2 regions of the Mycolicibacterium alvei genome follow, and region 1 is predicted to be linked to the other one. Evidence: predicted binding sites of a transcription regulator. Region 1 holds the regulator's gene; the other holds the start of a gene.
The links. Region 1 encodes HspR, which represses chaperone genes until heat shock. Its sites were predicted from a motif close to ANNTGAGTNNNNNNNACTCANNT; they were not measured.
Positions count from the first base shown of each region.

Region 2: lon (endopeptidase La) is a predicted target of HspR. The motif match lies at 7,094-7,116, and genes of this name have one in related genera.

Region 1 covers NZ_AP022565.1:3,106,653-3,115,106, reverse strand. Annotated here, with positions in the region: gene G6N44_RS15020 (hypothetical protein) at 1-261, shown strand, start outside; gene G6N44_RS15015 (DUF445 domain-containing protein) at 258-1,580, opposite strand; gene G6N44_RS15010 (Abi-alpha family protein) at 1,620-2,441, opposite strand; gene dnaK (molecular chaperone DnaK) at 2,734-4,590, shown strand; gene grpE (nucleotide exchange factor GrpE) at 4,587-5,201, shown strand; gene dnaJ (molecular chaperone DnaJ) at 5,239-6,405, shown strand; gene G6N44_RS14990 (heat shock protein transcriptional repressor HspR) at 6,402-6,791, shown strand; gene G6N44_RS14985 (aldose 1-epimerase) at 6,813-7,715, opposite strand; gene G6N44_RS14980 (FAD-binding oxidoreductase) at 7,715-8,454, opposite strand, start outside.
Region 2 covers NZ_AP022565.1:678,996-687,449, forward strand. Annotated here, with positions in the region: gene G6N44_RS03145 (NAD(P)/FAD-dependent oxidoreductase) at 1-202, opposite strand, end outside; gene G6N44_RS03150 (hypothetical protein) at 247-816, opposite strand; gene G6N44_RS03155 (DUF998 domain-containing protein) at 872-1,549, shown strand; gene G6N44_RS03160 (hypothetical protein) at 1,517-1,768, opposite strand; gene G6N44_RS03165 (oxygenase MpaB family protein) at 1,768-2,634, opposite strand; gene G6N44_RS03170 (hypothetical protein) at 2,649-2,873, opposite strand; gene G6N44_RS03175 (TfoX/Sxy family protein) at 2,943-3,275, opposite strand; gene cycA (D-serine/D-alanine/glycine transporter) at 3,272-4,702, opposite strand; gene lon (endopeptidase La) at 4,737-7,064, opposite strand; gene G6N44_RS03190 (HNH endonuclease) at 7,180-8,232, opposite strand.

The DNA.
Region 1 (8,454 bases):
CTGGGCGCGCTGTTCTTCGCGGTGGCCGTCACCGAGTTCTATCCCGAGTACGCCCGCGCCAAGGATGCGGCGCATGCGCTGCATCCGGCGCCGTCATGGTGGCGGGTGTTCGAGTGGCTGCCACCGTTCGTGCTGGCCACCGGCGTCGCAGGCTGGCTACTGGCCGCGGTCAGCAGTGGGGTGGCGGCTGACCTGGTGGTGGTCGGCGCGTTCGGCACGGCCCTGTTGCGACGGCGCGAGCTGCGGGCCCCGGCCGGCTAGTGGTGCAGCACCGTCCGCATGAGCTCCGGCAGTGCCGAGGACGCAGCGGGGTCGTTGCCGAAGTGCTCGATGACCTGCACCTGAATCTCGCCGACGAGGCCGCCGAGAACGGCACCGACCGCGATCATGGTCGGCTCGTCGTCCTTGAACACCGGGCGCAGGATCGACTCGTATTCCTCGTTGGTGAGCTGACCCATCTTGTCGATGATGGTCTGCTCCAGGTCGAGGGCGCCCATGGCGTAGTCCTGTGCGTCGACCAAGGTGGTGGGGAGCCGTTCGAGCACCATCTGCACCAGGTTGTCCTTGAATGCGTTGTAGCGCTGGGTGCCGACGGCGAACTTGACCAGGGGGGTCGCGATGCCGGTCTGGGCGTCGATGGCCCCTTCGACCTCCTTGCCGATGAGCGAGAACAATTTGTCGGCACCCGGTCCGCGTAGCACACCGTCGAACAGGATCGCGGGGGAAAACAGGTCCTCGGACAGGATCCGCGCGTAGTCCTTGGTGATGGTGTCGCGCTGCGCGTGCAGCAACCCCTGGAACGGGATGAAACCGAGGTACTTGGTCGGCTGCACGGGCCGGAACAACATGTTGAGCGCGATGTAGTCGCTGATGAGGCCGACGCCGAAGCCGAAGGCCGGCATGATCCACGGATTCTGGAACAACGCCCATGCGACCACCTGGACCAGGCCGATGACGAGGCCGAAGTAGATGCCGCTGCGACGGACGAAGGCCATCGCGTTGTCGCCGAGCCCGCGCATCAGCTTGTTGAGCTTGTCCTTGTTGCGGACCAGCGTGGTGACCGCCAGATACTGGATATCGACGAACCGGTTGAGGTCCGACCGCATCTCGTTGAGCATCTTCTCGACGATCTTGGGCGTCTGGTCGTGGACGCGCGACATGATCGCGTTACGGGCGGCATCGGGCAGCGAATCCCACAGTCCGGGTCGGATCTGCTCGGCGATGTCGCGGGAGATCTCGTCGACGGCCTGGGTGAGTGGCTCCCGCAGCGCGTCGACGGCTTCTCTGGCGTCGACCTTCTCCAGCAGCTCTTCGGGTTTCAGCAGGTTCTGGGTGAGAAGCTCGATGGTCTTGGACCCCACCTTGCCCGCGCGGCGGGGCACGATGCCCTGCCAACCGAACGGGCCGATGCCCTTGAACTCCATCGGCCGGTACAGCATTTCGAGCGCCACGATCTTGGTGCTCCAGCCCACGAAAGCCGCAACGAACGGCATGGACAGGTAGATCAGCCAGTTGACGCCGAAATCGGCCTTGATCTCCTGCCACGTCTGGACCGCGAGAATCGTCTCGCTGGTGCTCATGCGCGATCCGCCTGCGGCTTCTCGCTGGCGCTCATGCGGTCATGAACCGTCCCGTAGCACCGCGGACTCCCACAGGCCCCGCCCCAGACTCGACAGCGACAGGGTCAGCTTCTCCACCCGTGCGACCAGCGGCCCGCGGGATCCGCTCTTGATCGCCTGCAACACCATCGGCTCAGCGAGGAGCACTTCGTACTCGGCCTTCTGGGCGGGGTCCTCGGGACCGGTCTCGACCAGACCCAGCGACAGCAGATGACCGACGTACTGCGGGACCATGCCGGGCAGCGCCACATTGGCGGTGCGGCCGATCAGACAGGCATGCTCCAAAACCGCTTGACCGGGGGTGCGTGATCGGGTCCAGGAGTGGACGTTGACCAGCGGCGAAGCATCTCCTTCGGAGAGCGCACCGATGATCCGGGCTTCGTCGGCTACCAGTTGGTCGAGCAGGCGGTGGTACAGCTCCACCTGACTGCCCGCGGTGCTCTGATCCAGGGCCCGGTCCAGTAGGCGGTCCATCTTGGTGTTCAGTGACTCGGCCGTCGGCTCTTCTGGTGTGGCGATTGTCATCGGTCGGGGCGTCGCCGCGTCGATGGCCTCCAGCCGGTTCTTCACCAGCGTGGCCAACTGCTCTTCGCCCCAGGCGGCCAGCTTCATGCTGGTCTTCGCGGCGTCGACGGCACGGTCTGCGATACCGAACGGGTCGAACCGCTTCGGCACGAGCGGGCGGGGGTTGCGCGGGGTGCGGATGGCAATGGCGATATCGCCGACCGGGGTGGCCCACCTGAAACTCCGGCGCTGGTAGCCGTGCTTGGCAGGCCTCTCCTCGGGCACGTTCGCGCCGGTCCTGGACATCTCGTCTGCCATCGCCGATCGATCCCCCCTCAGTTGGCTGCTTGCGTTCCTGCACGGTCGAGCCGACCGGCGGCATCTGATTATGGGGCACGGTACCCGGTACGTGCGGTACCGAGTCCGGGGTGAGGGCGCCCTTTCAAAGAAGTCGCTGGCTCCGGGAACAAAACCGCAGAAACCCCCGTTGACCACATCGACAGCAAGTTGAGTGATAGTGACTCAAGTCTGGGTTGACAATCTATGCTCTCCCAGAGCAAGCTTGAGCGCAGTCCGCTCAGACCCCTATATCTCTACAGGAGGCAACACCATGGCTCGTGCGGTCGGTATCGACCTCGGGACCACCAACTCATGCGTGGCGGTCCTGGAAGGCGGCGACCCCGTCGTCGTCGCAAACTCTGAAGGCTCCCGGACCACCCCGTCCGTCGTCGCATTCGCGCGTAACGGCGAGGTACTGGTCGGTCAGCCTGCGAAGAACCAGGCGGTAACCAACGTCGACCGGACCATCCGTTCGGTCAAGCGTCACATGGGTACCGATTGGACCGTCGAGATCGACGGCAAGAACTACACGGCGCAGGAGATCAGCGCGCGCACGCTGCAGAAGCTGAAGCGCGACGCGGAGGCCTACCTCGGTGAGGACATCACCGACGCGGTCATCACCGTGCCGGCCTACTTCAACGACGCTCAGCGTCAGGCCACCAAGGAAGCCGGGCAGATCGCCGGCATGAACGTGCTGCGCATCGTCAACGAGCCCACTGCGGCCGCCCTGGCCTACGGACTGGACAAGGGCAGCAAGGAACAGACCATCCTGGTCTTCGACCTCGGTGGCGGCACGTTCGACGTTTCGCTGCTGGAGATCGGCGACGGTGTCGTCGAGGTGCGTGCCACCTCCGGTGACAACCACCTCGGTGGCGACGACTGGGATGACCGGATCGTCGAGTGGCTGGTCGACAAGTTCAAGGCCACCAGTGGCATTGACCTGACCAAGGACAAGATGGCAATGCAGCGGCTGCGTGAAGCGGCCGAGAAGGCAAAAATCGAACTCAGCTCCTCGCAGAGCACCTCGATCAACCTGCCCTACATCACCGTCGACGCCGACAAGAACCCGCTGTTCCTCGACGAGCAGTTGACCCGCGCCGAGTTCCAGAAGATCACTCAGGATCTGCTGGACCGCACCCGTTCGCCGTTCCAGTCGGTGATCAAGGATGCCGGCATCTCGGTCGGCGAAATCGATCACGTGGTGCTGGTGGGTGGTTCCACCCGTATGCCCGCCGTGACCGACCTGGTCAAGGAAATGACCGGCGGCAAGGAGCCCAACAAGGGCGTCAACCCGGACGAGGTTGTCGCAGTGGGCGCCGCGCTGCAGGCCGGTGTGCTCAAGGGTGAGGTGAAAGACGTTCTGCTGCTTGACGTCACCCCGCTGTCCCTCGGTATCGAAACCAAGGGCGGCGTGATGACCAAGCTGATCGAGCGCAACACCACCATCCCGACCAAGCGGTCGGAGACCTTCACCACCGCCGACGACAACCAGCCGTCGGTGCAGATCCAGGTCTTCCAGGGTGAGCGCGAAATCGCTTCGCACAACAAGCTGCTCGGCTCCTTCGAGCTGACCGGTATCCCGCCGGCCCCCCGCGGCGTGCCGCAGATCGAGGTCACCTTCGACATCGACGCCAACGGCATCGTGCACGTCACCGCCAAGGACAAGGGCACCGGCAAGGAAAACACGATCAAGATCCAGGAAGGCTCCGGCCTGTCCAAGGAAGAGATCGACCGGATGATCAAGGACGCCGAGGCGCACGCCGACGAGGACAAGAAGCGTCGCGAAGAGGCCGATGTCCGCAACCAGGCCGAGTCGCTGGTCTACCAGACGGAGAAGTTCGTCAAGGAACAGCGTGAGGCCGAAGGCGGGTCGAAGGTTCCCGAAGACACCTTGACCAAGGTCGACGGTGCCATCGCCGAGGCCAAGTCGGCGCTGGAAGGTACCGACATCTCCGCGATCAAGGACGCCATGGAGAAGCTCGGCGTCGAGTCCCAGGGTCTGGGTCAGGCGATCTACGAGGCCACTCAGGCCGAGCAGGCCGCCGGTGGAGACGGTGCGTCCGCGAGCGCTGCCGACGACAACGTGGTGGACGCCGAGGTTGTCGACGACGACCAGGAGACCAAGTGACCGAGAACGATTCGCACGAGCCGGTGACCATCACCGACAAACGGCGCATCGATCCCGACACCGGTGAGGTTCGTGAGCAGGCGCCGGCCCCTGGTGGGCCGGCGCCCGCCGCCCCCGCAACGGGGGAGTCTGGGAGCGATAGCGACGAGGTCGCCGAGCTCAAGGCAACGCTGCAACGCGTGAAGGCCGAATACGACAACTACCGCAAGCGGTCACTGCGCGATCAGCAGGTCACCGCCGACCGGGCCAAGGCCAACGTCATCACCCAGTTGCTGGGTATCCTCGACGATCTGGACCGGGCCCGCAGCCACGGCGACCTGGAATCCGGGCCGCTCAAGTCCGTTGCCGACAAGCTCGTCGGTGCTCTTGAGGGACAGGGCCTTTCCGGGTTCGGCGCGGAGGGTGACGAGTTCGATCCGTCACTGCACGAAGCCGTGCAGCACGAGGGCGAGGGTACCCACCCTGTGGTGGGGACCGTGATGCGCCGGGGTTACCGGATCGGTGATCAGGTGGTCAGGCACGCCATGGTCGGCGTGGTCGACACCGTGCCGCCGGCGGAAGCGGAAAATGCTGACGCCGCAGGCGATCAGACCGCAGAATCAGACAATTAGTCCAACCAACTAGAGAGAAGAGGTTAGGAGGTGGCGCATGGCCCAACGTGAGTGGGTCGAGAAGGACTTCTATAAGGAACTCGGCGTCTCCTCTGACGCCAGCGCCGACGAGATCAAGAAGGCCTACCGGAAACTGGCCTCTGAACTGCATCCCGACCGCAATCCCGACGCGGGAGCGGCCGAGCGGTTCAAGGCGGTTTCCGAGGCCAACAGTGTTCTGTCGGACCCCGCGAAGCGCAAGGAGTATGACGAGACCCGTCGGTTGTTCGCCGGCGGTGGTCGTCGGTTCAACCCGGGCGGGAACTTCAGTGGCGGATTCGGTTCCGATGGAGCCGAATTCAATCTGGGGGACCTGTTCGACGCCGCCGGCCAGAGCGGCGGCGCCAACATCGGTGACCTCTTCGGTGGGCTGTTCGGGCGCGGTGCGCAACCACGCCCGAGCAGGCCCCGCCGGGGCAACGATCTGGAAACCGAAACCGAGCTGTCCTTCTTGGAAGCCACCAAGGGCGTGGCCATGCCGCTGCGGTTGACCAGCCCGGCGCCGTGCACCAACTGCCACGGCAGCGGTGCGCGACCGGGCACCAGCCCCAAGGTATGTCCGAACTGCAACGGCTCCGGTGTGGTCAACCGCAACCAGGGGGCGTTCGGGTTCTCCGAACCCTGCACCGAATGCCGGGGCAGCGGTTCGATCATCGAGCACCCGTGTGCTGAGTGTCAGGGCACCGGCGTCACCACCCGGACCCGCACGATCAATGTGCGGATCCCGCCGGGTGTCGAGGATGGTCAGCGAATTCGGCTGGCCGGCCAGGGTGAGGCCGGGCTGCGGGGTGCGCCCTCGGGCGATCTCTACGTCACCGTGCACGTGCGTCCCGACAAGGTGTTCGGGCGTGACGGCGACGACCTGACCGTCAGCGTTCCGGTGAGCTTTCATGAATTAGCTTTGGGGACAACGCTTTCCGTTCCCACACTGGAGGGCAAGGTCGGTGTGCGGGTGCCCAAGGGCACCTCCGACGGCCGAATCCTGCGGGTGCGCGGGCGCGGGGTACCCAAACGCGCAGGCGGCCACGGTGACCTGTTGGTCACAGTGAAGGTCGCAGTGCCGCCGAACCTGGAAGGTGAAGCGGCAGAGGCGCTCGAGGCATATGCGAAAGCCGAACGGGCCGGCGGTTTCGATCCGCGGGCCGGCTGGGCAGGCAACATATGAGTCAGCGCAAAGAGGAAGCCCGCACGTTCTTGATCTCGGTGGCCGCCGAGCTGGCCGGTATGCACGCGCAGACCCTGCGCACATACGACCGGCTCGGCCTGGTCAGCCCGCAGCGCAGTTCCGGAGGCGGCCGCCGGTACTCTGAGCGTGACGTCGACCTGCTCCGTGAGGTGCAGCGGCTGTCGCAGGACGAGGGCGTCAACCTGGCCGGCATCAAGCGCATCATCGAACTCACCAATCAGGTGGATGCACTGCGCGCCCGGGTATCCGAGTTGACCCACCAGGTCGAACAACTCAGTACCAACCAGCGTCATGAGGTGGCGGTGGCGTCCAAGGCGGTTGTTCTGTGGCAGCCCGGAGCCGCTCGGCGGCGACATCGGCCGTAGCCAGCCGCACCGAGGTGGGCGTTAGCCGATTCTGATCGAAAAGGTGGCCGTCTCCGGACTTCCGGGGGCGGCCATTTTGTATTTTCCGCGGCGTAATGCGTCGGTGGGTGCGGCCATTGGCTCGATCCCCACCACGCTGTCACTCCGTGGGGCGAAGAGTTGGGCTGCACCATAGCCCCGGTCGAAAGTGACCTCCACCCGCGCCGCCCCGCCGGTCAGCGCGAACACCGCACCCTCGGCGACGTCGTCGAATCCGTCGTCCAGCTCGGTGCTACCTAGACGCCTCACCCCCGCCTGCCACGGTTGGGTTTCGCCGGTGGGCAGGCCCCGGTCGTCGACGCGCAGATGCCGCATGGCGGGGGTCTGCAATTGCCAATCCTCGCGTGGCACTGCGGGAATCGTCACGTACGGGTGGTAGCCGTAGCACAGCGGGACGTGTTTCTGGGCGGTCGATGTCACGGTGGTGGCCACCGTGAGGGTCCTGTCGGCGAGCGCCACTGCCATCGTGAGGCGGTGGGGAAACGGGAACGTTGCCAGCAGTCGTGGATCGATACCCCAGTCCAGCTCCGCTGTCAGCACGTTCCCGGATTCCTCGGTCACCTGCCAGTCCGGGTTGGCGGCGAGCACGCCGTGGATCGGTGCCCCGTGCGCATCGCCACGCACACCGTTCACCCCGGGGGTCACGTCCACCACGGCGTCGTCGACCCGGTATTCGTTGGCACTCAATCGGTTTGCCCACGGATAGAGGATCGGGATGCCCATCGTCTTGCCGTCGGCGATATAGGCTTGCAGCCCGCGTCGTTGGCCCAGGTACTCGTCCATGCCGTCGGCCAACGACGTGCAGATCATCCCCGCGGCCGGAACATAGGTGGCCGTCAGCGACGACGACGGATCCTGCAGGGTCACCGCGCGGATGTCGGCCATCAGCGCGTCAACGGGTCGTGCTGGATGCGGTCGGCCGGCGCGCCTCGCTCGACCAGAGCGGACTTGGTGGCGGTGACCATGTCCGGTCCGCCGCACACCAGGATCTGCCGATCGCCCCAATTGCCGAATTTCGTCACCACCTCCGCCAGAGTGCCGGTCTGGCGCACATGGAGCCCGCGCGGCGGTCGGACGTCGGGATACTGGCCGGCCCACGGGGGATCGGTGCTGTACTCCGACACCGGGGTCACCGACAGCCACGGGTTCGTCGAGGCGATGTGCCACAGCGTTTTCAGGTCATACAGCTCGCACGGATAGCGGCCACCGAAGAACAGGTGCACGCGCGGATTCTCGCCGTGCAACGTCATGTCCATGATGATGTTGCGCAGCGGGGCCAGGCCCGTACTGCCCGCCACCATCAGGACATCTTCGCCGTCGCGATCGACATGCAACCCCCCGTGCGGGCTGGACAGCCGCCAGCGGTCCCCGATCTTGGTCTCGGCGACGATGGCTGTGCTCACCATGCCGCCGGGAACCGACCGGACGTGGAACTCGATGCCCCCCGAACGATCGGAGGGGATGGCCGGGCTCAGGTAGCGCCACCGGCGCGGCCACTGTGGAACCTGGACGGTGACGTACTGGCCGGGGTGATAGAACAGCGGCTCGTCGAGTTGCAGCCGGATCACCGAGACGTCGCGGGTGACCCGGTGGTGCTCGATGACGGTGCCGTCGCGGTAGGCCG
Region 2 (8,454 bases), 2.4 Mb from region 1:
CTGCCGGATCGACGGTGAAGTCGTCGAGTTTCTTCTTGCCGGCCAGGTACTCCTTGGACAGCGGCGGACGCTCGTAGGGTAGGTGGTCCTCGGCGGCGAACAGCACGACATGGCCATCAAAGTCGTTGTCCCGCAGTGCTTCAGCTGCCTTGGCACCGGCCAGGCCACCGCCGACGATCGCAATTGTGGACGACGTTGTCATGTCGATTCAGCCTACTCGCTTGAGCGGCCGTACACCTGTGATCGCTAGGGGACGTCGGTGTACTGCAGGGTGTAGCCCTCGTCGGAGAAGGTGAAGCCTCGGCCCGTCACCTCCCGCACGCAGGACACCCCGGACTGCTCCTGGACGTTGCAGCGGAATCCCGCGACCGCGAGTGCCTTGCCGAACGGCAGCACGACCGCGGCCGATTGGGCGAAATCCGGTTGTGTCAGGTTGGCGAAATGCGCGTCGGTATCCCGGTCGAGGACCAGGGCATTCGGTTCTGCGGTACCGCCGGTCGCATCGGGCACGGTCTCGGGGGCGCCCGTCACGTTCATCGTCGAGGTGCCACCCGCCGGTTGGCACCCGGCACGGTCGCGGGGCAGGATCGCACACTGCCAGCGCCCGCTCGGGGTGCTGAAGTAATAGGCCTTGCGACCGTTGACCTCGATCGCGTAGTCGGCGGCATCGACCAGGTGTGCGGTACTGAACTGGGGTGGCGGTGTGGTGCTGCTCGTGGGTGGCGGCCCGGCGCCATCGTCGGTGTTGACGACGGTTCCTGACGCACATCCGGTGAGCGCAGCGGCGGCGGCGACTACGACGAGGCAAGCCTTCACGACGCAAGACCCTAACCAACCGTCGCGGAAACCGGAACGGTAGCGTCGTCTTTCTGTGACCCCCGACCCGCGCCCGGCAGATGTCCGGGTCACCTCGGCCCTGCTGGCCGCCGGTGTGGTGGCCGGCCTGGTGCTCACCGCGGTTTCGTACACCCTGACGTTCACCCGACCTGGCTTCGACCCGGCCCGTCACGCCAATTCAATGCTGGCACTGGGGGATTGGGGCTGGGTTCAGTCGGTCGACTTCGTGGTGTGCGGCTTGCTGCTGATCGCGTTCGGGGCCGGGGTCTGGCGGGTGGCCGCCGGCATCAGGTCGGGCCGCATCGCGGCGGTGTGTGTGGCGCTCTATGGCCTGCTGGCCGGTGTCGTGGCGGGGCTGAACCCGACCGATCCGGGGTCCGGGTTCCCGCCGGGTTCTCGCAGCGTCGGCGAGCCCAGTACCTCGGCGACGGTTCATGGCGTGGCAGGCGGACTGGGCTTCCTGGCCATGACCTGCGGATGTTTCGAGTTGGCAAGGTATTTCGCACGCAGCGGCGATCGGGTGTGGGCGGTGATGTCGGCAACGATCGGGGTCGCGGTCCTGACCGTCCTCTCCTACATGGCTTCCGCGCAGACCGAGACGTTCGACTATGTGCCGACCTGGGTGGTCGGAACGTTGCTGTGGCTGTATGTCGCAGGTGTGGCGGCGCGGCTGCTGCGCTCACATCGCAACGCACACGTCGGCGCCCAGTAGCAGCACCGGCCACAGCAGCGTCACCTGGCCGAAGGCCACCAGATTGGCGCCGGCCGGAAATTTGGTCAGCAGGCTCGTCTCGATCAGCTGCACCTGTTCGGGATGGAAGAACGTCCAGACCAGTCCGATCACCAGGTAGGGCAGGGCCAGCCACATCAGGGTCTCGAGCATCTGCTCGACGCTGACCCGGTGGCCCAGAATCCGGCGAATCCCGTTCATCAGATCAGCGCCTTGTCGGAGGCCATCCGCCGGCGCACATCGGCCAGCAGCAGGTAACTGCCGCCCTGGCGGATGAACACCGGCAGGAACCGGTTGCCGAAAGCCACGGCCCGAAACAGCCATTCGAACAGTCGCTGCCGGCCCGGGCCCCAACCGAAGCCGACGGCATCCCGGAACACCGGCGCCAGAAACCCGGTGGTGAGGAACTTCAGCAGCGGCCGGAACGGTATCCGCAGCAGCGGGTTGATCATCCGCAGGTCCACCAGGTCGTGCAGATACCGCCTGACGACGTCGTCCATCTGGACCCGCCCGCACGCGGTGTCCCAGTACGTGTCGAAATCGGACCGCGTGGGCGGCCACTGCTGCTCGCTGACCTGCAGGGTGGTGCCCAGTGTGATGGCAGACCGGTAAAACTGCTCGGCCTGCGCGTCGGTCATCTGGCCACGCAGCAGTTGGTACACATCCTCGAGTCCGGCGAACAGACACGCCGCTACCCACATCTGCAGATCGCGGTCGAAGGCGTTGTACTGGACGGGACTTGCCGGCCCGGACCGGACCTGCCGGTGAGCCACGTCGACGGCCGAGCGGAACGCCGCCCGATCCTCGGCGTTGCCGAGGATCGCCACCGCCAGGTAGCTCAAGGTGGTGCGGGCGCGTTTCCACGGATGCTTGAGCAGATTGCCCGAATCCACGGTGCTCTCCACGACGCCGTAGCCGACGCCCGGCGCGGACAGTTGCATGATCACGTTGGCCGCACCTGCGGCGAACCCCCAGAGGTCCATGGCATCGGCGATGGTGACGTCGTCGTCGGACCAGCGCGAGGTGCGCCGGGTGATCGAGATCCGGTTGGCGGTGGTGGAATTCATCTGCAGCCCCCCCGTCAACTCATGCACACGTTGGTGAACAGCAGGGCCGGCCAGGAGACGATGGAGCCCAGGAAGGACACCGCAGCATCGGCGCCGTGCATTCCGGCCAGGTGGCTGGTGTGGGTGAGCGACCAGATCAGGCCGATCAGCAGATAGGGGACCGCGAGGATGATGGCGGTTCCTATCCACTCGGCAATGGTCATCTGGAAGCCGAGAATCTTGCGTACTGCGGTCAACATGTGTTGTGCGCCCCCGTCGTTGTCAGGCGGGCTCTATGTTAATGGTGATTCTGATCGGCGTCCCGAAAACTACTTGGGTGGCAGGCTCTTGGCGTAGTCGACACCGCGGGCGACCCACGGTTGGAGCTGGCGTTTGGTCTTGATGCCGGGACCCGCGACGCGTAACCAGCCCCGCATTTCCCGGCCGCCCATCACCATGGGTTCGACGTGGTCGCGCTGGAGCAGCTTGTCGGCGTCGTCCCGGGATAGGCGCACCATCAGGCCACCGTCGCGGGACGCTGCGACGGCCAGGTGCCCGTTGACCAGGAACGCCAGCCCGCCGAACATGCGCTTCTCGTCGACGCCGTTTTCGGACGCCGTCAACTCGCGGATGCGGTCGGCCAGGTCCGGGTCGAAGGTCAATCGGACCCCTTCGACTCAAGATCTGCGTAAAAGGCGGCTTCGCGGGCCAGGTGTTCGGGGCGACGCCGCAGCACCAACCAAGCGATACCCAGCACCAGGAACCACGCCGGCGTCACCAGTTCAGCCTGCAGGGTGTCTTCCTTCTGGGTGAACGCCCACAGTAGGAAGGCGAAGAAGGCCAGGACGACGTAGCACATGAAGACACCGCCGGGCATCTTGAACTTCGATGCCTCGTGCAGTTCCGGCCGGCGCCTGCGGTACACGAGGTAGCTGACCAGAATGATCGTCCAGACGAAGATGAAGCACAGCGACGAGATGGTGGTGATCAAGGTGAAGGCCGCGACGATCGAGTCGCCCGCGACCACCATGACCACACCCGACAGGAGGAACACCCCGGACAGGAACAAGGCGTTGGCAGGCACGCGCCGGGATGTGAGCCGGCCGAACAGGCTGGGTGCGTCACCTTCGGTGGCCAGGCCGTACACCATCCGGGAGGTCGAATAGATGCCGGAGTTGGCCGACGATGTCGCCGAGGTGAGCACCACGAAGTTGACCACCGACGCGGCAACTCCCAGGCCCGCGAGGCTGAACATCGCCACGAACGGGCTCAGGTTGGCGTCGATCTCGCGCCACGGGGTGACCGCGACGATGATGGTCAGGGCCGCGACATAGAAGAGCATGACGCGGACCGGGATCGAGTTGATCGCCTTGGGGAGGTTGCGTTCGGGATCCTTTGCCTCGGCCGCGGTGGTGCCGACGAGCTCGATTCCGACGAATGCGAAGGTTGCGATCTGGAATCCGGCGACGAAACCCATTGGGCCGGTGGGGAAGAAGCCACCGTCATTCCACAGATTGGCGAAGGACGCCTGGGCCCCGGTGGGGGCGGTGAAGCTGGTGAAGATCATGACCAGACCGATGACGATCAACGTCACGATCGCGATGATCTTGATCAAGGCGAACCAGAACTCGGTCTCGCCGAAGGCCCGCACGGTCGGCAGGTTCAATCCGATCAGCACCACGACCGTGGCGAGCGCCGGTATCCACAGCGGTAGGTCCGGCCACCAGAAGGCCACGTATCCGGCGATCACCACCACGTCGGCGACGCCCGTGACGATCCAGCAGAACCAGTACGTCCAGCCGGTGAAGAACCCCGCCCACGGGCCGAGCAGGTCGGCCGCGAAGTCGGCGAACGACTTGTAGTGCAGGTTGGACAGCAGCAGCTCGCCCATCGCCCGCATGACGAAGAAGAGCATGAAGCCGATGATCATGTAGACGAACAGCACCGACGGTCCGGCCAGCGAGATGGTCTTGCCCGAACCCATGAACAGGCCCGTGCCGATCGCGCCGCCGATCGCGATCAGCTGGATATGCCGGTTGGAGAGCTGGCGGGAGAGGTGTCGTTCGTCGGTGGCTGCGTCTGACGTCACACCGTGAAGGATTCCAGACGGCGCAATCTCGGTGTCAGGCGGCCGCGCTCACCTCGGCCGCCGGTTCCAGTGCAGCCACGATGATGTCGGCCACGTCGGTCATCGGCTTGACCTGTAGTGCCTCCAGCACCTCGGCCGGGACCTCGTCCAGGTCGGGCTCGTTGCGCTGGGGGATGAAGACCGTCTTCAACCCGGCGCGTTGTGCTGCCAGCAGCTTCTGCTTCACGCCGCCGATCGGCAGTACCCGGCCGTTCAGCGTGACCTCACCGGTCATGCCGACGTCGCCGCGGACCTGACGCCCGGTGGCCATCGACACCAGTGCCGTGACCATCGTGACGCCGGCCGACGGGCCGTCCTTGGGCACCGCGCCCGCCGGGACGTGCACGTGGATCTGGCGATCCAGCGTCGTCGGGTCGATGCCCAACTGCTCGGCGTGGGAGCGGACGTAGGACAGCGCGATCTGTGCCGACTCCTTCATCACGTCACCCAGCTGCCCCGTCAGCTTCAACCCCGGCTCTCCGGCATTGGCATTTGCCTCGATGTAGAGCACATCGCCGCCCAGGCCGGTCACGGCCAGGCCGGTCGCCACGCCGGGAACCGCGGTGCGTTCGTCGGACTCCGGCGTGAACCGCGGACGGCCCAGGTACTCAACGAGATCCGGTTCGTCGACGACGACGCGGTCGATCGGCCCGTCCTGCAGTTTGGTCGTGACCTTGCGCAGCGCCTTGGCCAGCAACCGTTCGAACTGCCGGACACCTGGCTCACGCGTGTAGTCCGCGGCGATCTTGCGCAATGCCGCGTCCGTCACCCGCACTTCTTCGGTGGTCAACGCCGCCCGCTCGGCCTGCCGGGGGAGCAGGTAGTCCCGCGCGATGGCGACCTTGTCGTCCTCGGTGTAACCGTCGAGCTGGATCAGCTCCATCCGGTCCAGCAGCGCCGACGGGATGTTTTCGATGACGTTGGCCGTCGCCAGGAACACGACGTCGGACAGATCCAGATCCAGCTCCAGGTAGTGGTCGCGGAACGTGTGGTTCTGCGCCGGGTCCAGCACCTCCAGGAGTGCGGCCGACGGATCACCGCGGTAGTCCGAGCCCACCTTGTCGATCTCATCCAGCAGCACGACGGGATTCATCGAACCCGCCTCGCCGATGGCCCGCACGACGCGGCCCGGCAGCGCGCCGACGTAGGTACGCCGGTGGCCACGGATCTCGGCCTCGTCGCGCACGCCGCCCAGGGCGACGCGCACGAACCTGCGGCCCAGCGCGCGGGCGACGGACTCACCCAGCGAGGTCTTACCGACCCCGGGCGGCCCGGCCAGCACCATCACTGCGCCCGAACCGCGGCCACCCACGACGGCCATGCCGCGCTGGGCGCGACGTGCCCGCACGGCCAGGTACTCGACGATGCGGTCCTTGACGTCGTCCAGACCGTGGTGGTCGGCGTCCAGGATCTCCCGGGCGCCCTTGAGGTCGGTCGAGTCCTCGGTCCGCACGTTCCACGGCAGGTCCAGCACGGTATCCAACCAGGTACGGATCCAGCCGCCCTCGGGGCTCTGCTCGCTGGACCGCTCCAGCTTGCCGACCTCGCGCAGCGCAGCCTCGCGGACTTTCTCCGGCAGGTCGGCGGCCTCGACGCGGGCCCGGTAGTCATCTGATCCGTCCGGCTCGCCGTCGCCGAGTTCCTTCCGGATAGCGGCCAGCTGCTGGCGCAGCAGGAATTCCTTCTGCTGCTTGTCCATGCCGGCGCGGACGTCCTCGGCGATCTTGTCGTTGACCTCGACCTCGGCCAGGTGTTCACCGGTCCACTCGATCAGCAATCCGAGGCGACGACCCACATCTGAGGTCTCCAGAAGCTCACGCTTCTGCACATCGGTCAGGTACGAGGCGTAGCCGGCCGTGTCCGCCAACGCGGAGGGGTCGGTGATCTTGTTGACCACGTCCACGATCTGCCAGGCTTCACGCCGCTGCAGCATGGCCAGCAGCAGCTTCTTGTATTCGGCGGCCAGCGCCTTGGTCTCGTCGGCGGTGGAATCTGTGGGTTCGGGCGCTTCCTGCACCTCGACCCACAGGGCCGCACCCGGTCCGGTGGTTCCCGAACCGATGTGTGCGCGGTGTTCACCGCGGACGACGGCAGCTTCTGCACCACCGGGCATGCGCCCGACCTGCACGATCGACGCGATCACACCGTGAGTGGGGTAGCGGTCGTCCAGGCGTGGGGCGATCAGCAGCTTGCCGGATTCGCTGGCCTGAGCGGCATCGATAGCCGCGCGGGCAGCATCGTCGAGTTCGATGGGCACCACCATTCCGGGCAGGACGATGGGCTCGCTCAGGAACAGGACCGGCACTGCGTTTGATTCGGACATCGCGTTTGATTCGGACATCAAACCTCCAAAGTTCAGTCTGATGCGCTCAACCTTGGTCGGGTCAGGTTTGTTCCCGGGATATCCGGTGTCCGGGTTCGCCGTGAGTGAACGGAAGCTAAGCGGCGCGTCTATTGACCACGATATGGATTTCGCGGGTGAGTACCCGCAGGCCGCCGGTCAGTGGTGGCGCGGTGGACCGGTAGGTGGCGCCGGTGGGGGTGATGTGTTTTGTGATGTGTCGGCCTGATTCGTCGACTCCCGCCACTACGTGCCAGCCGGGCGTTTCTTTGACGTAGTTGCAGTGTTCGCACAATCCCTGGCCGTTGGCGGCGCTGGTGGGCCCGTTCCGGTGATAAGGCTGCACGTGGTCGATGTGGCGGATCGGGGCGTTGCAGTAGGGCGTGCGGCAGGTTTGGTCGCGGATGGCGATGAATCGGGCGAGGCCTTTGGGGAAGCGTCGTGACCGGGATTCCATGGCGACCAGCGCTCCGGTGTCGGGTGCGGCGTAGAGGCGTCGCAGGGTGGCCCAGGAGTTCTCGTCGGCGAGGGCGTCGGCGATCATGCGCCGGGCTTCCGCTGCCGGAATCGGTCCGTGGCCCTGCAGGTAAGCGGGTTGCGCACTTCCGGCGAACAGGGTGTCGTCGGAGAGCACGAGGTTGACCCCGACGGGGACCGGTGTGGTGACATCGCGGCCGGTGACGCGGGCGACCAGGGTGTCGGCCATGGCCTGGCCGCGGTTGCGGCCGTCGGGGCAGCGGTCGGCCGAGTCGGTGAGTGCGTCGCGCACGGAGGCCGCATCGGTTGCCGGCAGCAGGGCCGTGACGATGGCCATGTTGTCGGCGGCGGGCCGGAAGGTGACGTTGCGGTCTTCGGGTGCCCTGGTTGCCCGGTCCATGACGGCTATCGGATCGAGTTGGTAGGCAATGGCTTTGGCGTCGTTGCGGATGCGGGTGTCGCCGAGTCCGATCAGGTTGGTGTGGTCGGCGCAGAGTTGATGGTCGAGGCGGCGCCGGTCGGTGGGGGACAGGCAGGCGGCTTCGCGCACGATCAGTCGGGCGCGCGCTTCGGTGAGTGTGCCGGTTTCGAGGGCGGCCAGGGTATGGGGCATGTCGTGGACGAGGATGCGGGCGTCGGAGAGGTAGCGGTTGCCGTGGGTTGGTGAGTCCATGCGGGCCAGGCCGATTTCCGAGCCGAGTCCTCGGCCTCGACGGGATATGGGTATTCGGGTGGCGGATTCTCTGGCGCGACGGGCGGTGTCGAGGGCGGCGGTGGCGCGGGCTTGTCCGGCTGCGGCGGCGGCTTTGAGCCGTTCGAGTTCCGCGATGCGATCCCGAAGCTCCGCTTCGCCGGCAGCGGGATCGATGTGATGTATCAGGACATCGGTGACAGT